Regions from separate parts of the Dyella jejuensis genome, predicted to be linked through region 1. Evidence: riboswitches for the same ligand, from Rfam matches in the RefSeq annotation. Region 1 holds a riboswitch; the other holds the start of a gene.
What was found. Region 1 has a riboswitch for fluoride ahead of ISP15_RS07575 (DUF190 domain-containing protein). Riboswitches for the same ligand answer to the same signal wherever they lie in the genome.
Positions count from the first base shown of each region.

Region 2: linked by a shared signal. The riboswitch ahead of crcB (fluoride efflux transporter CrcB) and the one ahead of ISP15_RS07575 (DUF190 domain-containing protein) in region 1 are both predicted to bind fluoride.

Region 1 covers NZ_JADIKJ010000007.1:48,167-55,951, reverse strand. Annotated here, with positions in the region: gene ISP15_RS07595 (serine hydrolase domain-containing protein) at 1-1,306, shown strand, start outside; gene ISP15_RS07590 (dipeptide epimerase) at 1,321-2,343, shown strand; gene ISP15_RS07585 (peptide MFS transporter) at 2,367-3,692, shown strand; gene ISP15_RS07580 (MurR/RpiR family transcriptional regulator) at 3,703-4,629, shown strand; fluoride riboswitch at 4,874-4,935, shown strand; gene ISP15_RS07575 (DUF190 domain-containing protein) at 5,164-5,487, shown strand; gene ISP15_RS07570 (hypothetical protein) at 5,519-6,814, opposite strand; gene ISP15_RS07565 (dynamin family protein) at 6,909-7,785, opposite strand, start outside.
Region 2 covers NZ_JADIKJ010000002.1:393,890-401,674, reverse strand. Annotated here, with positions in the region: gene parC (DNA topoisomerase IV subunit A) at 1-415, opposite strand, end outside; gene ISP15_RS03515 (hypothetical protein) at 669-1,130, shown strand; gene ISP15_RS03510 (TraB/GumN family protein) at 1,212-2,078, opposite strand; gene cfa (cyclopropane fatty acyl phospholipid synthase) at 2,084-3,202, opposite strand; gene ISP15_RS03500 (DUF190 domain-containing protein) at 3,199-3,561, opposite strand; gene crcB (fluoride efflux transporter CrcB) at 3,579-3,959, opposite strand; fluoride riboswitch at 4,034-4,109, opposite strand; gene ISP15_RS03490 (glycosyltransferase family 9 protein) at 4,201-5,310, opposite strand; gene ISP15_RS03485 (hypothetical protein) at 5,342-5,809, opposite strand; gene minE (cell division topological specificity factor MinE) at 5,987-6,262, opposite strand; gene minD (septum site-determining protein MinD) at 6,268-7,083, opposite strand; gene minC (septum site-determining protein MinC) at 7,122-7,785, opposite strand, start outside.

The DNA of each region.
Region 1 (7,785 bases):
GCACATCTTCAAGCCCTTGGATATGGCGCACTCCACCTTTGCGCAACCGTTGCCGCCTGCGTTGGCGCCACTGATGGCCAAAGGCTACAAGACCGCCTCCGGCGGGGTCGCCCAGCCATTCGAGCTGGTCGATCCTGCGCCGGCCGGCGCGATGAGCAGCAGCGCGATGGACATGGCGCATTTCATGATCGCGCAGCTGCAGGATGGACACTACGGCGATACGCAAATTCTGCAACCGTCGACTGTCCAGTTGATGCATAGCCTGCAATACACGCCGGCGCCGGGCTTGAACGGGTTCGACCTGGGCTTCTATCAGGAAGACCGCAATGGCCTTCGTATCATTGGCCACGGCGGTGACACGGTGTTGTTCCATAGCGACCTGCATCTGTTGCTCGACCAGCACGTGGGTATCTTCATGTCGTTCAACAGCGCCGGGAGCCCTGATGCGGGGGGAACCCGGATGATCCGCGCGGCGATCTTCCACGATTTCCTGGACCGGTACTTCCCTTATGCGCCGGCAGCACAACCCGCGTGGCCCTCGGCCAGGCAAGATGCCAAACGTGTGGCGGGCTGGTACCAGGCCACGCGCCGCAATGAAAGCGCCTTGCGCATGCTTTACATGCTGGCGCAGACCAGCGTCACGGCGCAGGCGGACGGCACCTTGGCCGTATCCATGCTGACGGACGATGCTGGCAAGCCGCTTCACTGGCGCGAAGTGGGTCCCTTGCAGTACCGCGAGGTAAACGGCCAGGACAAGCTGGACTTCGTCACCCGTCCCGACGGAAGCATTCGCTACTGGGCTACCGATTACCTGCCCGCGATCGAAGTCTTCCAGCCTGTATCCACGCTCAGGAGTCTGGGTGGTGGCGGCCTGCTGGCGGGACTGGCCCTGGCGACCCTGCTGGTGACTGTAGTGACCTGGCTGGCGGGTTGGTTCGTGCGCCGCCATTACCGCGTATCCCTCAACGTGCCCGCCGAACTTCTTGTCACGCGCCAGCTGTCGCGGCTAGGCGCGCTTGCGCTGCTGGTCGCTCTGCTGGGCTGGATCGTGCTGATTGTCGCCGCCGGCGTGAACGAGAACCTATTGCTGCACGGTACGGCAGCGCCGTGGATGGGTCTGCTTTACGTAGTGGGCGTGATCGCACTGGTGGGCGTCGTGGCGATCGTGCTGAACACAGTGCGTGCCTGGCTTGCCAGGCGCGGTTGGTGGGTACGCCTGGGCGAAACCCTGCTGGGGCTGGCGGCTTTGTACCTGGGCTGGTTCATCCTGGCCTTTGGCCTGGTCAGCTTCAACACGCACTTCTGATACGAGGAACGACCATGACAGAGCCCAGGAACGCCCGCTTGAAGTTGCGTGTGCGCATTGAAAAATTGCCGCTGGTGCAAGCCTTCCATATCACCGGCTACACCTTCACCGAGTTCGAAATGCTTATCGTGGAGCTCGATGACGGCGAAGTCTGCGGCCGCGGGGAAGGCATCGGTGTCTATTATCGCCGCGACACGCCCTCGACGATGCAGCCGCAAATCGAAGCCTTGCGCGATGTCATCGAGTCGGGTGTCACATGTGAGCAATTGTTGGACCTGCTGCCGGCGGGCGGCGCGCGCAATGCATTGGACTGCGCATTCTGGGACCTTGAGGCCAAGCGCCAAGGTCAACCCGTCTGGCAATTGCTCGGCATGCAGGCACCCAGGCCGTTGCTGACCACGTTCACGGTGGGCGCGGACGATCCGGAAGTGATGGCCGACGAAGCGCGCAAGCTCCTCGATGCGCGCGCCATCAAGATCAAGCTGACCAACGATGACGGCAATGCGGAGCGCGTGCGGGCGGTGCGCGCGGCGCGTCCGGATGTCTGGCTGATGGCCGATGCCAACCAGGGCTTCACGCCCGATTCGCTTGCCGCGGCCATGCCCGCTTTCGTGGAAGCCGGCGTCGCTGTCGTGGAGCAGCCTTTCCCGGTCGGCCAGGAAGCCTGGCTGGATGGACTGGACAGTCCCATACCCATCGCCGCGGATGAAAGCGTGCAGGATCATCACGATCTGCCCAAGCTGGAGGGCAGGGTGAAGGTGATCAATATCAAGCTCGACAAGTGCGGCGGCTTGACCGAGGCTATGCGTCTGGCGAACGCCGCACGTGAACGTGGGTTCGAGCTGATGGTAGGCAACATGGGGGGGTCATCGTGGTCGATGGCGCCGGCGTTCGTGGTGGGAGCCATGTGTTCGGTGGTGGATCTGGATGGTCCGGTTTTCATCAGTGCAGATCGCACGCCTTCGGTCAGCTACCGGGACGGGCGCATCTGGTGTCCGGATAGCGTGTGGGGCGGGCCGGCCACGGCTGTCGCGTAATGTCTTCAAGGAGTACGGCCGCCATGTCCAACACCAGTCCAGCGCTGCGGCAACGAAACTGGTTTGGACATCCGCCCGGCCTGACTGTGCTGTTCCTGACCGAAATGTGGGAGATGTTCTCCTTCTTCGGCATGCGCGCCTTGCTGGTCTATTACATGACCAAGCGGCTGGATCTTCACCAGGAAGCCGCCTCGCTCATCTACGGGGCTTATGCGGCGCTGGTGTACTTCACGCCGGTTTTTGGCGGCGTGGTGGCGGACCGCTGGCTGGGCAAGCGCAAAGCCGTCATCATCGGTGGCGCCACGATGGCGCTTGGCCATTTCATGATGGCTTCCGAAGCGTTGTTTTATCCGGCATTGGCCACGATCGCGCTCGGCAACGGGTTATTCCTCCCAAGCCTCGCGAGCCAGATCGAAGGTTTGTATCGGGAAGGCGATCCGCGCAGCAAAAGCGCCTATAACGTCTACTACGTGGGCGTTAACCTCGGTGCCTTCCTGGCCCCGTTCGTCTGCGGCAGCCTTGGTGAAGCGTATGGCTGGCATTGGGGATTCGCTGCGGCCGGCATAGGAATGTTGCTTTCGCTGGTCATCTATGTGGCCGGTAGCCGTTATCTGCCGGCAGAGACGATCCGGATAAGCGGTCCGGCCATACCCGCGCGCGCGCCGCTCGACCGTAGTGCGATGCAACGGCTTCTGTTTCTAATTGGGATCGCCGCCATCGTCGTGGTATTTCGCGGCGCCTACGAACAGGTGGGCAACACGATTGCCCTGTGGGCGGACGAAGGCGTGAATCGCCATGTCACCGCCACCTGGAGCATCCCGATGACCTGGTTCCAGGCCTTGGACCCGCTCTTGGTTTTCATCGCGACACCTTTGCTGCTTGCGCGATGGTCACGTTTGGCGAAACGGGGTATCGAAACGCCTTGGTTGCACAAGATGGCATTCGGCGCCACCACAGTGGGCGTGTCCTATTTGCTATTGGCGCTCGTGGCAGCGTGGTCGGAAGCACACGGCACCCATGCGCATTGGGCCTGGCTGGCTGGATGGTTCGTGCTGATGACCCTGGGTGAGCTGTATATCTTGCCCGTGGGTCTGGGACTGTTCGGCCACATGGCGCCGGATGGCTTTCGCGCTACCTGCATTGCGATCTGGTTCTTCGCCGGCTTCTTTGGCAATTTGTTGGCGGGAGTGTTGGGCACGCTGTGGAGCGGACTGTCGCATGGCTGGTTTTTCGCAATGATTGGCGCAGTGGCGGGTCTTGCCGCTACGCTTTTATATGTCGTGGGCTTGCGCGCGGGCTATTCCGAAAAGCTTCCGGGCGCCGGCCTGACCACCCTGCCTTCCGGATGAAAGAACGGCCATGATCAAGGACTTGCAGCAAGAGCTCAAAGACCGCTGGGACGGTTTTACAGCGTCCGAACAGAAGATCGCCAGCTACATGCTGCAAAACATCCATGATGTGCCGTTCGAGACGGCCGTATCCCTGGGCGAGCACGTGGGCGTCAGCGCGATGACGGTGGGGCGGTTTTTGCGCAACCTTGGCTACGACGGAGTCGCCGAGCTGAAAGAGGCGCTGCGCGGAAAAGGCACATGGCAGCAGCTCTACACGGAGCCGGCGCCATCCAAGGATAGCGACGCGGTGGCCGCGCACCTGCAAGAAGAAATTCGCGCGTTATCCGAAGTCCATGCGCTGGTGGGGACGCATGAATGGAACTCTGTCGTGAAGCAATTGGTGTCGGCCGATCGCGTATCGGTGGCGAGCTTTCAGCATGCGGGCTTCCTGGGCCAGGGGCTTGCCAAGATGCTGCAACAGGTCCGGCCCAACGTCTCGTTCCATTCCGGTAGCGATGGCGCTTATCTGGACATGCTGCTCGATTCAACGCGCAAAAGTTGCGTGGTACTGATTGATGTGCGCCGTTACTTCAAGCAGTTCCGTCCTCTCGCCACGGAGGTGGCGGCGAGAGGTATTCCGCTGGTATTGATCACGGACACCGACTGTTACTGGGCTCGCGAACTTACCCCGCATGTGTTGATGGTTCGGGCGAATTGGGTTTGGCATAGTTACAGTGGCCTGATCAGTCTTTTCAGCCTGCTGATTGCGTCGGCCATCCAACAAAGCGGCAATGTCATGGGGCGTATCGGCAGCGTCAACGAGTTGCGGCAGAAGCTGGTGGGTTATATGGGCTCGTCATCAAGGAAGGATCTCGAGCCATCGGCTGGCGCTCGCAAGGCGCATAGGCCGGTTAGGAAACCTGCGACTGGCGAAAAATCAAAAAAGCCGCGCTAAGCCCTGTTGCATTCCTGCATTGCCCCGCAGGGCCGCGTACCCAGGCCACACCAGCGAAAGCGCGCCGGCAACTTGGTGAAGCGATAACCAGGCAGCCTTATCACCGACTATTGCTCAGTCTATCCGGGGGCACAGGCGCTGTTGATACAGGCATGGCTCCCTGGATTATTGATCAGGCAAACCAGTAATGCCGCGGCAGACGGCCCGGCTATTGACGTAATCCCGTCTTGCTGCTCGACTATGGACGCACCTGGGAGATGGCATGCCTCCCTGAACCGCCGCAAGGCTGATGATGCCTACCAACCCGTGCTTTCGGGTGGAGGCGCTGTATCGACGCTACCCGTGAGCTCGGCCGCTGTTTATTGTCACCGAGTATTGCACGCCCCTGGATATGCCGACTTTTATCCCTTTTTTGCCTGATGCCGACTTGAGCCGGTGTGGATTGGCGAGCGCGTTCAGGCATGACGAGTGTGCGTGGTGCAACGCGGCATACCGGTGCGTTTTTGGCTGACTTCGTCATTGGAGGCGCTCGTTATGAAAGGTTATTCCCTTCGTTTCTACATGCACGAGAACCAGAAGCACCGCGGCATGCTGCTCTACGAATGGGTTCTGGAGAAGGCCAAGGCGACCCACGTCCACGGTGGATCGGTCTTTAAGGCCATCGCGGGCTTTGGGCGCCACGGGGTGATGCACGAGCAACATTTCTTCGAACTGGCGGGTGATATGACGGTCCTGGTGGAGTTCATCGTGGACGACACCGACGCGGCCAAGTTGCTGGAGATCGTCCACGAGGACGGGGCGCCCTTGTTCTGGGCCAAGTTCCCGGCTGAATTCGGTATCGCCGGCGCGGCGGAATAACGCCGCTGCAGGAATGGCCGACGTCGCCACGTCATGGGCATCGGGACAGCAGTAGCAGATGCATGCATTTCAGGGGATGAAGACACCATGCCCAGAGCGGTATGTCCGCACGGGACAGGCGGATATGCCGCGCCTGGATGCGGTGCCGCAAGACGGCATAGGCCTGCCGCCGCACATGGCGGTCACGGTCGCCCAGTCGATCGGCAAGCCAGTGTCCCGTTTCGAAGGGTTCCAGCCGTTCGACTGCTGCCGCGGCGGCGGCGCGCACGTGCGAATCGGGGTGTCGTAGCAACGCTTTGAGCGAGATCGCACTGGGGGAAGTCCATCGATGCAGGCCTGCCACAAGCTCACCTTCTGAAACGACAGCCATCACGCGGTACAAACTGGCGGCATCGTGGCGGGTTAATTGCAGCAACCGCGTCAACAGCCAATAGCGTCCCCAGATATCCGAAGCATGGGCATTGCCATAGACGTCTGTTTCCCTATCGATGTGCAAGGCCTCCAATGCCGGCTCAACCAACGGCTGCTCCACTTCTTGAAGGCGATCACGGCAGTCGAAGGCCAATAGCGGCTCTTTGCTCAACGCACCATGTAAAAGCGCCGCCACGATGGAGGGAGCCTGCCTATCGCGCACGACCAGCGCCGCGGCACCTTGCACCATCGGGCTAGCATGGTCGAGTGCCTGGTCCGTTAGGTTTTCCGTTACGGTTACGTTCGCGGCGGCCAGCCAGCGGAACGCACGGATGAGCGCCAGACGGATGCGTGGCGTGTCCTGCGAAGGATCCAGCCAGGCCTGGATTGCTGCCAATAACGGCCGGATGCTTTCTGGTCGCAATGCTTGGAGCGCCGATTCGGCAGGGGCGGCGAGCACATCATCGGTCAGCAAGCCGACTATCGATGGCAGCAAGCTCGCTAATCCCAAGGTCCCCGCCGCACGAACGGCGGATGGCAATCGCTCACTTTGAATGCCCCAGGCAACGTCGTTTTCGGTAGCATTCTGTTGCGTCACCAGCGCCTTGATCGCCGCATCCTTGACTCGGTATTCGGATTCGAACAGTTCGGGCGGCAAATCGTGCAAGGGCTGGGCACGAAGGAGCTTGCGCAGCAGCTTCGGTACGCGCGCATCGTGCAGGCGTCCCAGCATCTCCACTGCCAGCACACGTGATTGGGAGACCGGCTGGGGACCGTGCTCGAGGTAGCTGGCCAGCGGGTCGATGGCGCGAGAGCCCAGGGCGGCGATAGCCTCGATGGCCATTTCGCGCCGGGCCAAATCGTCAAGCCATGCAGCGACCTGGGCGGTATCGTCCGGAGTAGTCGGATCGCTCATGGAGTTGCCGCCAGCAATGCGTCGACGTGGCGCGTCACGGCGCGATCGCCGCACGGCATTCGGGGCAGAGGAGAGCGTTCGAGGCGGCCATGGCCTAGCCAGGGCGCTGCGAAATGCTTGCCGATGCTCGGGGATCCGGTTCGCCTAGCCATGTGACGAGCCGTTCGAGATCGGCTTGAAGTACATGGATGTCGGTTTGGCGTTCGGAAAGCGGGGCGTCCGCCGATTCCATGGCGTGGTGACGTAGCTGCAGCACGCTTTGATCCAACCAATGATTCAGTTCGTTGGCGTACCCATCGAAGCTTTGCGTCAACCGGTCATCCAGTACACGCTGCAGGTGCCGCCGCAGCAACGGACGACGCCATAGACGCGGCCCCGAACCTGCCGATACGCAGAATTTGTTTGGCAACGCCGCGGCGAAGGGCGGCACGCCACGTAGCACCTGGGCAACGGTATCCGGATCCATGTCGCGGGTTACGCGGCGCAGCTCATCCAGGACATCACGGACCACCGCATCGGCGAGGGCGGCCGCACGATCAGACAGGTCTTTCTCTGTCAGGGTCACGCCAGCGGGGGTTTGCGTCGCCATTTCTTCGATAATGACCTCCGGTCCGCGTTCCGCGAGGCGGCGGATCAGGCTGTGCAGTGCGGGTTGGACCTCTTCCAGATCCGCCAGGATATCGGCATGGACCGCCGGTGCATCGTTCACGAAAGCGGATGCAGGTTGCTCCGCGATCGCCTGTTGCAAGGTGGTGCGCACTCGATTGGCCAGATCCAGCACGCGGTGCCGGTGGCGGATGCCGGCTTGCTCCGCGGCTTCCCGGAGATTTTTCCGGAATGCGTTGTCCAGCCATGTTTTCAGCGCGGCGCGGTGCTCAGGCTCTACGCTGACGGCGCAGACGGTTATCGGTTTTTGCAAGGCCTCGCCAAGCACCTGCGTCACGTACTCGCGCTGTTGTTCCAACGCGCTG
Region 2 (7,785 bases), on a different contig from region 1:
CCAGCTCGCCGAGCAGCACATCGGCGATCGGGTTGAGCTTGGATTCGGTATAGCGCATCGCCGCGAAGCTTTTCGGATCGTCGGGCGAGCCGAAGTTGCCCTGGCCGTCGATCAGCGGATAGCGGTACGAGAACGGCTGCGCCATCAGCACCATCGCCTCGTAGCAGGCGCTGTCGCCATGGGGATGGAATTTACCGATCACGTCGCCGACGGTGCGCGCGGATTTTTTCGGCTTGGCGCTGGCGGCCAGGCCCAGTTCGCTCATCGCGTAGATGATGCGCCGCTGTACCGGCTTGAGGCCATCGCCGACGAAGGGCAGGGCGCGGTCCAGCACCACGTACATCGAATAATCGAGATAGGCCCGCTCGGCGTATTCCTTGAGCGGGATCTGTTCGTAATTGGCTTGCAGGTTCATGGGAATGATATCGACTGCCGGGGGCAACGCCGTGACGGCGGAATGTTTCGGTTTTGACCAGGAAAGTGGAGCAAAGGCAACAGGGAATGGAAGGGGCCGGGCCAGGTCGTGATCGCTTTTCCGGCGGATCATCGAGCTTCATGCGGTAGCGCAGGTCCGCATGCGGCTCCCGCTCCCCGACCGGGACAGATGGTGCCAGATGCCGAGCCGCTTGGGCTAGAATGCCCGCATGCCACGGATCCCAGGGTGAGTCATGCATTTTCTACGCAATGCCGCGGTTGCCATGGCTGTTGTCCTGGTCGCAGGCTGCGCGCACTTCGCGGGTCGGCATCCCCTGTTGGGCTACTCGGACAAGGATCATCCACACGCGGATACCGCCATCGTCGTGTGCGCGGAGCAACCCGACTATGTGTGCGGCATCACCGGCGTGAACGACAAGAGCACCTGGGAGAAACTCAACGGCGGCAAGACGCCATGGGTGCGCGTGCTGCCGGGCAAGCAGGTCATCAGGCTGACCTTGTCCAACTTGCACATCATCAACCGTCCGTGGATCAAGATCGACAATGCGCAGGCCGGACACGTTTACCGTATCGATGTCGCCCTTGCCAACTCGGTGCTCACGGCGACTTATAAGGATCTGGGCAAGCTGGATTCCTACACCATCCATATGCCGCGTTTCCCGTTGTCCCCCAAGCCGATCACGGCGCACTTCTGAGTGCGTGAGGCGAGAAAAAGCGGGTAGGTTGGCGCAGCGCCACCGGCTGATGCACGATTGCCGCAAAAGCCGGTCGCCGATTTAATTGTCCGCTTGCACGACTACGCCCCGTTTCGCCAGTTGCGCCTGCACACTGTCCGGACCGGCAAGATGCGCCGCGCCGACCGCGATGAAGGTCGTTCCAGGCTGCTTGAGCATGGCCTCGATCTGGACCGCCCAGTGTTGATTCCGCCTCACCAGCAATACCTGGTAGACCTGTGGTTGGCGGGTTTTCAATTCATCGTTTTCCAGCTTGGCGATGGCGGCCACGTCGCCCTGTTTCCAGGCATCGACCAGCGCCAGCAATTCATCCTTGTCCTTGTCTGCGTCGCGCAGGGCATCGCGCAAAAACGCCCATTGCAACGGCATCGGCAGCTCGGCGAGGAAGCGGATCTGCTGTTGGGCCGTTTCCAGGCCATGGACCGGCTTGCCGGCGCGAGCCATCTGGGCACGCAGCTGGTTGTCGACGCCCGCGGCTGGATCGAGGCCAGCCTTGAGCAGCGGCGCTACCGATAGCGTCAGCGCGGCCAGCCATGGTTTCATCGGTTGCAGCGTCGCGGCACCGCCGGGCAATCCGGCCAGCTGCGCAGCTTTCGCCAGCGCAGCATTATCGCTTTCGCTCAATTGGCTCGAAAGCGGATGTGCGCTATCCAGCCCGTAACGCAGCACCAGCGGAGCCATGCTCGCCTGGTCGTCATCGGTCAATTCGATCCAGAGCGACTGGCTTTGTGCGAGCGCCTGATTCAAGGCGGGAAAGCGCCAGTCCGTATCGTTTGGCAACAGGTGCACGGTGCCGAACAGATAGACCGTGCTATTGCCGCTGCTGACTCGCCACAAGGCTGGATGCGCCAGCGCGGTGCCCCAGGAAAGGAACAGCAGCAGTACGGCCCATTTTCGATAGGCACGCATGGGGCTCAGCGCGGAACGCGGTAGCCGCCGGGCACGCCGTTCGGGCTGAGCGTGAGCTGCCAAAGCTGGTCGCGCCGGCTGCGGAAGACGGCCGTCGATACTGAAAGATAGAAGCGCCACATGCGACGGAAGCGCTCGTCGTAACTCGTTGGGAGGCCAGGCCATGCGGCCTCGACATTCGCGTGCCAGGCGCTGAGGGTGCGATCGTAATCGGTGCCGAAGTTGTGCCAGTCCTCGACGACGAACAGGCCTTCCAGTGCTGCGGTAACCTGGCTGGCAGCGGGAATCATCGAATTGGGAAAGATGTATTTCTCGATCCACGGATCAGGCCGCCCGGGTGCCTGGTTGGTGCCGATACAGTGCAGCAGGAACAAGCCGTCTTCTTTCAGGCATCGGCGCGCGACCTCGAAATACTCCCGGTAATTCTTGCCGCCGACATGCTCGAACATGCCGATCGACATGATCGCATCGAAGGGTTCGTCGAGCTCGCGATAATCCTGCAGGCGAATCTCGACCGGCAGGCCCTGGCACAGTTCGCGCGCGAAGGCTGCCTGCTCATTGGAGACGGTAATGCCAACGCCAGTGACGCCATACCGTTCGGCCGCAAACTTCAGCGCCTCGCCCCAGCCGCAGCCGATGTCGAGCACGCGCATGCCAGGCTGCAGGCGCAGCTTGCGGCAGATCAGGTCGAGCTTGGCTTCTTGCGCATCGTCGAGGTTGTCGGCCTTTGCCCAGTAGCCACAGGAATAAACCAGCCGCTTGCCGAGCATCGCCTTGAACAGATCGTTGCCAAGATCGTAGTGCACCTTGCCGATCTCGAACGCATGCTGGCCGCGTTGCAGATTGATGAAGCGCGCCTTGAGATGGGCGATCAGCGTATCCAGCGACTTGAGGTGTTCGTCCAGATGGCTGCTGAGGATTTTGGTGAACATGCCGGGAAGATCCTGCGCATCCCACCATCCATCCATATACGCTTCGCCCAGGCCTAGCGAGCCGTGCGCGAATACACGTGCATACAGCTGCTCATCATGGACTTGAAGATCCGTCGGAGCGGGTCCGTCGATGCGCACGCCCGCCGTGTCCAGGAGATCGGCGGCGCGTTGCCGCAAGGAATCCTGATTCATCCGTTCACTTCCTTGCCCAAGACGCCAAAATGTACCGGCGACCATGCGTAGACCAGGTCAACGCCGGCTTCGCGCACGAGCCGCAGCAAGGTCTGCGCGTTCGGTTCGCTGAGCAGGAATTCGATCTTTTGCGGAAGGTCGTCAGCGAGTTCGAAAAAAGCTTCCTGGTGCAGCACGCCGTGCCGCCCGAATCCGGCCGTGGCGCGAAATACCGAGCCTCCGCCCAGCCGATGGCGCTTGGCCAGTTCCAGCAGCCACTCCGATACCAGCAGCCCATCGTGCCTGGCACGCACGTGCGTATAGAAACGCAGGAAGACGCCTTTGCCCGGATCGTGGTCGAACGAAGTTTCGATGCTCATGGCTTGCTCGATCCTTATCAATGGCGCAGTAATCCGCGCGTCAGGAAGATGCCCAGGATGGTCATGGCGAGGCTGCCGACCAGATGCACCGCGACATGGGCCCCGAACCAGGCCAATTGCCCGCGCAGCAGCAATGTATTGGCCTCGGCGGAGAAGGTCGAGAATGTAGTCAGGCCACCGAGAAAGCCGGTCATCGCGAACAGCCGCCATTCCGGCGGCAGGGCTTGGAAATGTTCGAAGATGCCCATCATGCAACCCATGATCAGGCCGCCGCTGAGGTTGGCGGCCAGGGTGCCCAGGGGCAGGGTGGGAAAAAGAGGGTTGAGCAGGATGCTGAGCAGCCAGCGCATCCAGCATCCGATCGCGCCGCCCAGGCCGACGGCAAGAAATCCGCTCATGCTCACGTTGTGTGGTCTCCCGATAGCGATAGATCGGTTCCACGGCAACAGGCACGCCTGCGCCGCCGGAATCCGGTAGTGCAGGCATCATCAACCTTTCGGTGGTTCGCCCCGGCTCGGGACGGGAGGCATGCCATCTCCCTCATGTTGAACATGCTAGCCGATGCCATGGCCGGCTGAACAGCGCATGCCTGCGCAGATGGCGGGCGCGCCTGTTCGTGACCTGCGATCGGATGCTTCGCTAGCGGTCCGTCGCTTGCTGTACGTGGTTGAACTCCGGCATGGCTGCGATGGTACGCGCCACCTCTTCCGGCGCGACGCCTTGCGCGGCAACCGCATGGCGAGAGGGGCCATAAGGCCCCCATTCGCCCACATTGGTTACCGTGAAGATGCCCATGGTGGGAACCTCCGACGCGCAGGCCAGATGCATGATGCCGCAGTCTGCACTGATATAGACGTCCAAACCGGACAGCACGCTGGCGAGCTTGCGCAGGTCGCTGGAATAATAGGCGGGATAGCGTGAGCCCAGCATCGATGCGCCCGACGCTGGCAGGATCTCCACGATGCGGTGCGCCGGATGGTGCGCTTCCAATCCCCGGATGAAGCGCATCCACCAGTCTTCGCCGAGCAGCTTGTTGCCGGTTGCATTGGCAAAGATGCCGATCACGCCATGGCCTGGCGATGCCGAGCCGCCGGCGGCGAGCGAACGGATCAGCGCGGCGCGGCCGTGCTCGCGTTCGACGGCATCCAGGCGAATGTCCGGGACTGGATAATCCGCCGTGGTATCGCGGCCCATGGCGCTGCGCAGCAAGTAGACCGGGCGGCGTCCCTTGCTCTCGTCCGGCGGCAGTGGAACCGCGTGGGTGATTTCGCCATGTTTTTTCGGGCTGCTGAAGCCGAGGGTGTAGGTGGCATTCGACAGCAGCATCAGCAGGCGGCCGGTTTGCGACAACGGATCGGCATCGATCGCCAGGTCGTACCGGATCTTGCGCATGCGCCGCAGCGTGCCGAAGAACTGGAACGGGTGCCCGACCCCATGTGCCGGCAGGCGAAAGAGACGCTGCACGTTGAAGAAATGGCCGTAGACGCCGCCGGCGACCGGGCTGCGCGTGAGGATGTCGATTTCCGCGGCGGGATAGACCTTTTCCAGTTCCGACAGCAGCGGCGTCAGCAACAATGTATTGCCGAGGCTGTGGCTGACATGGCAGACCAGGATGCGGTAGATGCCCTTGGCTGGCAACGGTTCGGCAGTCGGCTGTCCGTGGCTGCCGAAAACCAGGCGCATCAGCCGGCGCGCTGCGCGGCGACGCAGGTCATTGATGGGGTCGTAGTAACGGGTGTTCTTCAGCACGGCAATCTGGATGGCAACAGGGCGACGGCGACTATACCGGTTCGCCGCCTCGCGTAAGCAGCTTGTGGTCGATCAGCCAGGCCCTGGCATCTTCCGCATCGTGCTCGAACCAGGCGCGGGCGGAGCCGAGCCGGAACGAATAGCCCCAGGCATCCATGTCCATCATTACCCGTTCGCTGCCGACGCCGGGCAACATGCCGCCCAACACGATCTGCAAGTAGCAAACGGCATCTTCTTCGGCGATCGAGTCGGTGGCATCGGTATGCACGCCGGCGCGGCGTTCCGGCGGCAGCACGATCAGATGGCCGGCTTCATGCAGGACCGAGTGCACGGGCGTGTCGCCGCGCGCGTAGACCGTGCTACCGATGATGCCGGCTTCGTCCTCGCCCCAGTAGCTGCCGGGAATGGCTTCGCCGTCGGCCACGCGGACCAGGTTCAGGCCGTAATGGGCGAGCAGGGCTTCGATGGCGGCAGTGTCGAGGTCGGCGAGACGGAGCATGGCGTATGCATGATGCTTTCTGCCGAGAGCGGGCAGGGTTGAGGGGTTTCCCTCGCGAAAGGCTGACCTTGGCGCAGTCATGTGAAAGGGTCGAAACCCTTCCGTGCTGGGAAAAACCGGGGGTCAGAGTAGCCGCTTAGCCCAATCCGCTCCCTGAAAGGAGCGGGAACAAAAACATCAGGTCGCGGCGCCGCCCGCCGGCTTCCCGTCCGGCAACGCCACCGACAGTTCCAGCACCTCGTGCCCGCTGTCGCGCTCGACATTGATGTTGATCGCATCCAGGTCGACGTTGACGTACTTCTTGATGACCTCGAGCAATTCGTTGCGCATCAGTGGCAGGTAATCGGGGGCGCCACGAGTGGAGCGCTCCTGCGCGACGATGATGCGCAGGCGCTCCTTCGCGACGACGGCGGTCGGTTCTGGCTTGCGCTTGAGGAAATCGAGGATACCCATGGCGGTCAACCTCCGAATACGCGCTGGAAGAAGCCCTTCTTGGGTGCGTCGAGAAAGCGCATCGGGCGTTCTTCGCCAAGGATGCGGGCCACGGTGTCGCGATAGGCCTGCCCGGCGTGGGAGTTTTCGTCGACGATCACCGGCACGCCCGCGTTGGATGCAGCCAGTACGTTTTCCGATTCCGGGATCACGCCGACGACGCTGATGCCCAGGATTTCTTCCACGTCCTTCACGCTGAGCATTTCGCCCTGGTCCACCCGCGAAGGGTTGTAGCGCGTCAATAGCAGGTGCTGGGTGATGGCGCCATCGCCGCGTTCGGCGCGGCGCGTCTTGCTGGCGAGCAGGCCAAGGATGCGGTCGGAGTCGCGCACCGACGATACTTCCGGATTGACCACCACCACGGCGTGGTCGGCGAAATACATGGCCAGGTGCGCGCCTTTCTCGATGCCCGCCGGCGAGTCGCAGACGATGTAGTCGAAGCCGTCCTTGGACAGGTCCTCGAGCACTTTTTCCACGCCTTCCTGGGTCAATGCATCTTTGTCGCGCGTCTGGCTGGCGGCGAGCACATAGAGGTTGTCGTAACGCTTGTCCTTGATCAGTGCCTGCTTGATCGTGGCCTCGCCATGCACGACGTTGACGAAGTCGTACACGACGCGGCGTTCGCAGCCCATGATCAGATCGAGGTTGCGCAGGCCGACGTCGAAGTCGATCACCGCCACCTTCTTGCCGGCCATCGCCAAGCCCGTGGCAAGCGAGGCGCTGGTCGTGGTCTTGCCGACACCACCCTTGCCGGACGTTACAACGATAATCTCAGCACTCAAGGCTCATCTCCGCTGGTGTTCTTTATAATTAGTCGTAGTTATTTCAAAGGCGCAATCAGCAATTTGTCGCCATCGAGCCAGCATTGCACAGACTGGCCCTCCAGGTCTTTCGGTATCTGCTCGAACACGCGGTAATGGCCGGCGATGGCGACCAGTTCAGCCCGGAAGTCCGAGACGAAGATGCGCGCTTTCACGTCGCCCTGCGCGCCGGCCATGGCGCGACCCTTGAGGCTGCCATAGACGTGGATGCTGCCATCGGCGATCACTTCGGCGCCATTGGCGATCGCACCGGCAATCACCAGGTCGCGATCGCGCGCATAGACCTGCTGGCCCGACCGCACCGCGCCTTCATGGTGCTGCGCGCCGATGGAGCCCGCCTGGGGCGACAGGACCGGTTCGCGAATCGGCGCGGCGGGCACGGGCGCGGCGGCCGCCGGCGCGGCACTCGGCGCCGGCGACGGCATATTGCCGCCATCGGCAGGTTCGTAGGCAGCGCGGAACTTGGCAATCAGCGGCAGGCCCATGCGCTGCGCCAGCGCTTCGGTGGCGCTGGTGCCGTAAGCAAGACCGACCGGCAACATGCCGGCACTGCGCACGGCTTCGAGCAAGGCATCGACGGTGCCGTCATCGGGCAGGTTGAGCAGGTGGCTCAGGTCCAGCACCACCGCGGCCCGCGAGAACAACTGCGGCGCGGAACGCACG